Regions from separate parts of the Lysinibacillus sp. NPDC047702 genome, predicted to be linked through region 1. Evidence: riboswitches for the same ligand, from Rfam matches in the RefSeq annotation. Region 1 holds a riboswitch; each other region holds the start of a gene.
What was found. Region 1 has a riboswitch for cobalamin ahead of ACQKIM_RS19450 (FecCD family ABC transporter permease). Riboswitches for the same ligand answer to the same signal wherever they lie in the genome.
Positions count from the first base shown of each region.

Region 1 (2,207 bases):
GAATGATCCATTGTGGAATGATCTATCATTGTATTCTGCTCATTGTCATTTTTTTCACCTGAATCTGTCTTGTCAGAGCAAGCTGATAACGCTAGTAAAGCAATTACTGTCAGTAAACTAATAAACCAGCTTCTTCTTATCTTCATATTTATTCCTCCTCACTATTACGCTTAATGTAGCAAATAAATGTGCAGAAATAATGGCCACGTTATAAGAAAAACGCCATCTTTTTAAGATTGACGTTTTCAGGGTACAACTATTTTATTGGTATTATTTTCAATATTCTTTGTAGACGATGCGCAAAAATACCCGCAAAGACAGCTAAAATAATATCCTTTGGCAATGGTGGCATCATCCAAAGCCATGCCATCTTATAATTGAAAGCGTCAGGAGCGCTAGCCCATAGTTTAAAAGCAAAGTACATCCAATTTGTCCCCAGTAAATAATTAATAGCTGTAGCAATTACTGCCGCAACAATATAGCTTTTCTTTGTTCCACTGCGCTCAACAATCAGTCCTGCGATAAATGCTGCTAAAATAAATGTGACAATAAAGCCAAATGTAGGGCTTAGGATTTGTCCAAAGCCGCCACCAAAACGCGCAAATACCGGTGCACCAGCTAAACCAATACACATATATACCGTGCAAGCAAGCGCTCCCTTTCTACTGCCAAGAACTAATCCAGCTAAAATAGCGAAGAAAGTTTGCAATGTGATTGGGACTCCTCCCACAGACATGAAAGGGACAAAGGAGGTAATATTAGCACCGATCATCATTAATGTTGAAAATAATCCAATATAGGCAATATCTACTGTTCTTAATCTATGATGAGAGTGTTCTGCAACTGTTGTCATAATTTCACTCCTATCTATTAAAGTTATTAATAGTGTAAGAAAATAAAGCATTTGTGTCAACTTGTTATTTTATTTAGGTTAACTCAATTGCGGTTTTCACAGCTAAAGTTTATAATTTACGGTTATTTATAGACTAACTACTAAAATGTATGATAGAATCGTCATAATTTTAATAGTTTGGATACTAATGGTGTGACATCTTATACAAAGTGTCACTTAAAAGGGAAGTCGGTGAAAGTCCGACGCTGTCCCGCAACTGTAACGAGGAGTTTTATGATGATTTAGCCACTGTTCTAGGATGGGAAGGTAATCGTAAAACGTTGATCCGAAGCCAGGAGACCTGCCATATAGTGATACTTGTAATGCCCACGAGGATGAACGCATTTACGGACAATAGATGGAAATCTTTCTGACTTTGTTGATGATTCTAGGGTATTTCTATGCATACTATGCATGAAATACTCTTTTTTATTGTTTCATATCTATTACGATTGATTAGGAGTATTATACATATGAATAAAAAATTTATACTATTATCTCTGACTCTGCTTCTAGTACTAATCATTTCTATGACTTTGGCTGTTATGGTTGGATCTGTTTCCATCACACCTCTTTATGTGTGGCAGGTTATTCTATCCAAAATTCCAATCGTTCAAAATTTTATAGAGCAGGATTGGAGTCGCTCGCAAGAAATTATCATTTGGCAAATACGGGTGCCACGCGTCTTGCTAGCTGCAATCGTAGGAGCAGGCTTAGCAATCGCTGGAGCAGCTATACAGGCTCTTGTGCGTAATTCTATAGCTGAACCATACATATTGGGAATATCTTCAGGAGCAACAGTCGGTGCTACAGCAGTTATTATTTTAGGTGCTTTTTCATTTCTAGGTATTTTCGCTCTTTCTGCATCTGCATTTTTAGGCTCACTTCTTGCCATATTGTTAGTGTTTTTCCTTGCACGTGTCGGAGGAAGAATCTCTGTTTTTAGACTTTTACTTGCGGGAATGGCAGTGTCGTTTATTTTATCTGCTGTATCGAATTTTATTTTAATGATGGCAAAGCAAGAGAATGGAATTAAGGCAGTTATGTATTGGATGCTTGGTAGTCTAGCAGGTGCTAAATGGAGTAATATAATCATTCCTACAGCTATATTTATCGTCGTGTTTGCCTTACTGTGGCTCCATTATCGGAACTTAAATTTATTATTGCTTGGAGAAGAGGCTGCGGTTACATTAGGTGTCAATATCCAACAATTTCGTTTGCAGCTTATCCTGCTAGTATCTTTATTAACGGGCGTACTTGTTGCAGTAAGTGGCTCAATTGGATTTGTCGGTTTAATTATTCCGCATATTGTCCG
Region 1 is NZ_JBNNMG010000047.1:22,575-24,781, reverse strand. It holds gene ACQKIM_RS19460 (YdhK family protein) at 1-146, opposite strand, end outside; gene ACQKIM_RS19455 (biotin transporter BioY) at 257-853, opposite strand; cobalamin riboswitch at 1,025-1,215, shown strand; gene ACQKIM_RS19450 (FecCD family ABC transporter permease) at 1,366-2,207, shown strand, end outside.

Region 2 (2,207 bases), on a different contig from region 1:
TATAATGTCTCCTTATGAAAAAGGAGCTAGCAAAATGCTAGCTCAAATTTTAAAAGTTATCTGGATAAAAGCCTTTTGCCAAAATTTGAATGGCTTCTGCGGCACGAACTCCTTCAGATGCTGCAGATAGTGGTAAAATAACAAAATGTTCATTTTTCACGGCTTCTGTTTCTTTTAATGCTGGGTCATTCTTTAAGAAATTAATTTTTTCTTCAGCAGATGTCTCTCCATAATCAATAACAACAATCACCTCTGGATTACGCGCAACTGCCTCTTCCTTTGAAACGGTTGTCCACCCAGATTCGACATCACCAAAAACGTTTTTGCCTCCAGCAATCGTTACCAACTCATTCATAAAGTTTTGCGCTGCTGTAAAGACATCCTTATCACCGCTGTCAAAAACTAAAACAGGCAGCTCTTTGCCATCCTGGGGTAATTTCGCCCGAATAGCCTCTACATCCTTCGTCATTTGATCGATTAAAGCTTCTCCACGATCTTCGACACGGAATATTTTTGCGATATTACGAATATCTATGAAAATATCCTCTAAAGTTGGCTTTGTCATATTGGATGCTGTATGTAGATATGTGTGAATCCCTAATGCCTCAAGCTCTTCTGGAGTGCCGACACCTTTTTCACCAAAGGCACTTTTCCATCCCCCATATAAAAAATCTGCCTCTGCATCAATTACCTGCTCCTTTGTAGGATATTGGTCAGCTAATACAGGTACCTTGTCGTAAGCAGCTTGTAAAGGCTCATAAATTTTATCATCTAAATAGGCTGTGCCAACCATTGAATCTTCTAAGCCTAAAGCTAGCATAATTTCTGTTACATGTTGGTTTAAGCTAATCGCTTTTTTGGGAGCTTCTTTATAAACTTGCGTTGTCCCATTATTGTCAATCGTTACTTCTGTCGTTGCCGCTTGTGATGGTTCAACCTTTTCCCCTTGTGCTGCTGATTCATTATCTTCCTTCGCGCTGCATGCACCTAAAATAGCCATCAATGCCAGTGCAAAGACAAGCCACATGCTGTTCCATTTCTTCATGTCTTTATCTCCTTTGATGTTATATATAGTAAGAAATCAGTAGACTTCTTTGCTACCATGATTCGTGATGAACTGTATAACAAATTGAAAAAGGGCATAAAAAAATCCCCTTGTTTCCAAGAGGTACGCATAGTGAAAAGACGGCTTTTGACCTGATTCACTATCCCCATCCTCGTGGTTGAAGTAAAGAATATTATTGGCAGGTATCCTGGCTTAGGTTCATCATCTGTACGCCTTCCCATAGTGTGATTACAGTGGCATATTGTATAGACTCCCCATTTACAGTTGCGGGACAGCATCGGATTCTCACCGATTTCCCTTTTAAGCAAATGACAAAGGCCATTTGCACCAATATAAAGGTATTATGTATTGTTATAAATATTATTGATAGACTAGCAAAAGTAATTTCCGTTCGCAATCTCACAAAATAATCCATTTACTAAATATATTTATTATTACAGAAATATTCATACATAAACGAGAACTATTTTACATTAAATTATTTTCGCAATCATTAGATTTGGAACACTATTATGACATATTCTAAAACTATTTACCTTGAATTTATTAAAATTCTGTTACAATAAAATAGACGGATTTATAGAAACGAGGATTAATTTATGTACAAAACTATTGGGATCCTTGCTCATGTGGATGCAGGAAAAACAACATTCTCAGAGCAATTATTATTTCATACCAAAAGTATTCAGGCTCGCGGGCGGGTAGATCATCAGAATACATTCCTAGATAATCATGAGCTAGAGCGACAACGCGGCATCACTATTTTTGCGGAGCAAGGTCGTATGACAATTGGCAACGACACATATACATTAATCGATACACCTGGACACGTCGATTTCTCCCCTGAGATGGAGCGTGCGATTCGTGTTATGGATTATGCCATCATTGTGATTAGTGCAGTTGAGGGGCTACAGGGGCATACTGAAACAGTTTGGCACCTATTACGTCAGTATCACATTCCAACCTTCTTTTTTATCAATAAAATTGATCGTGAAGGTGCAGTGGTGAATCATGTTATGGCACAGCTTCAAAAAGATTGCTCTGAGGATGTACTACTAGTAAATGAAATGTTCCATTCGGATTATATTCCTTCTAACATAATGGAATGGCTAGCTGAACGTGATGACAATCTTTTGGATGC
Region 2 is NZ_JBNNMG010000039.1:29,572-31,778, reverse strand. It holds gene ACQKIM_RS17425 (ABC transporter substrate-binding protein) at 50-1,045, opposite strand; cobalamin riboswitch at 1,227-1,413, opposite strand; gene ACQKIM_RS17420 (GTP-binding protein) at 1,666-2,207, shown strand, end outside.
Region 2: another riboswitch for cobalamin. It lies ahead of ACQKIM_RS17425 (ABC transporter substrate-binding protein); the one in region 1 lies ahead of ACQKIM_RS19450 (FecCD family ABC transporter permease).

Region 3 (2,207 bases), on a different contig from region 1:
AAAGCATCTATTCTGCCTAATATATGGCCATTGCTACTATCTAGTGTAGCATTATGTGGGAATTGGATTTTTCTTTTTCAAGCATACAAAGAAACAACCATTGCAAATGCAGCGCTTAGTTATTATTTTGCGCCAGTTTTAGTGATTTGTTTATCACCGATTATATTAAAGGAAAAACTGTATCTAAGAAAAATTTTCTATGTCTGTGTGGCGCTGGTTGGATTATTCTTTATTGTCCATAGCCAAGCTGCAGGAGAAAATGGGCAGGATATCGGTATAGTGTATGGGCTTATTGCAGCATGTTTCTATACATTCGTAACCTTTGTCAACAAGTATATTCATGGACTTAAAGAGCCTGCTAACACAATTGTGCAGCTTTCTTTAGCAGCGTTATTTCTGGCACTTTATCTTTCTGGAACAAATGGATTCCAAATCATGCATATCGATATAAAATCCATTAGTTTACTTATAGCATTGGGTATTGTCCATGCTGGTATAGGCTTCTATCTTTTCTTTTTGGGAATGAGTCAATTAAAGGGGCAAAGTATAGCCATTCTAAGCTATATTGACCCTCTAACGTCATTGGTTATCTCAACGGTGATTATAGGAGAAAAAATGACTGTGATACAAATAATAGGAGCCATTCTATTGCTTGGTGCGACCTTTATTAGTGAAATCGATGAGAAAGAACTTTAAAGGCGTCATATTGACAGCAAGAAATCTTTACAGTAAATTTAAAGTAATTGCATAATAGCATTGGGTGCCCATTATGGGAGAATAGGGAATAAAGTGAGAGTCTTTAGCGGTCCCGCCACTGTAAAAAGGAGTTTCATAGAGAATGCCACTAGCATGGTGCTGGGAAGGTTCTATGAAATGTTGAAATTAAGCCAGGAGACCTGCCTAATTGCTTCGATTATATAGACGATGGAAAAGTCTGTAGTTTATTTGTGATGAATAAACTGCAGGCTTTTTATATTGTCTCGAAAGATAGAAAGGGGAATAGTTTCATGCAATTATTACAGCAAACGATTAAAAAAATTCAAAATGCGGATAGCCGTATGATGGAGAAAGCTAGGGAATATATAGACTCTCTGAGCAAGCCACCTGGAAGCTTGGGGAAATTGGAGAATCTTGCTGTACAGCTTGCTGGTATTACAGGAAAATTATTTCCTAAAATTGAGAGCAAGGCAATTATTGTCTGTGCAGCAGATCACGGTGTTTGTGAGGAGGATGTTACTTCCAATCCACAAAAGGTAACCTTTTTACAAACAATGAATTTTCCAAAAGGGCTAACGGGTGTTTGTGCAATCGCCAGCATAACCAATGCCAAAATTGTAACGGTCGACGTTGGTGTAAAAGAAGATTTACCACTTGATGCTGGAGTCATTCTAAAGAAAATCAAATATGGAACAGACAATATGGCAAAGGGTCCAGCTATGTCAAGAGAGGAAGCTATTCAATCCATCGAAGTAGGAATTGAAGTCGCAACGAGCGAAATTAAAAATGGAGTGGATATTCTTGGAACTGGAGAAATGGGTATTGGGAATACTACCCCAAGTGCAGCTATCCTATCCGTGCTTCATGCCTGTCATCCAAATGTAGTAACAGGAATGGGCGCTGGTGTGGGAGCGGGGGGAATTGCGCATAAGGTGAAGGTTATTCAACATGCTATTGCATTAAACAAGCCCAATCGCCACGATGCTATTGATATTCTTGCAAAAGTTGGTGGCCTAGAAATAGGTGCTATGGCTGGAATTGTACTTGCTGCGGCTGCAAATCGCAAGCCTGTTGTTATTGATGGCTTTATTTCTACGATTGCTGCCCTCATAGCATTTGAGCTTGAGCCAAAAGTAAAGGACTACATCATTCCTTCCCATGCCTCAGAAGAACCAGGTGCAAAAATAGCAGCCAAGTTGCTAGGGGTAGAACCAATGCTACATATGAATATGCGTTTAGGAGAAGGCTCTGGTGCAGCTTTAGCCTTTCCAATTTTAGAGGCAGCATGCTCCATGATTAAAAACATGGCTACACTTGAGGAATCTGTAGTGCTAGTAGAAACGAATGAATGAAGCACACTTTCTATTTATAAATGCTGATGGTTGAAAAAATATTTGCTTGAGGCATTTCTTGGCAGCAGCAAAAAGTATAACAAGCCCATTTAATCGAACTATTTGGGCTTGTTACTATTCATAAAATGGTTATGCTCG
Region 3 is NZ_JBNNMG010000007.1:2,676-4,882, reverse strand. It holds gene ACQKIM_RS05305 (DMT family transporter) at 1-696, shown strand, start outside; cobalamin riboswitch at 742-918, shown strand; gene cobT (nicotinate-nucleotide--dimethylbenzimidazole phosphoribosyltransferase) at 1,008-2,069, shown strand; gene ACQKIM_RS05295 (trimeric intracellular cation channel family protein) at 2,199-2,207, opposite strand, start outside.
Region 3: another riboswitch for cobalamin. It lies ahead of cobT (nicotinate-nucleotide--dimethylbenzimidazole phosphoribosyltransferase); the one in region 1 lies ahead of ACQKIM_RS19450 (FecCD family ABC transporter permease).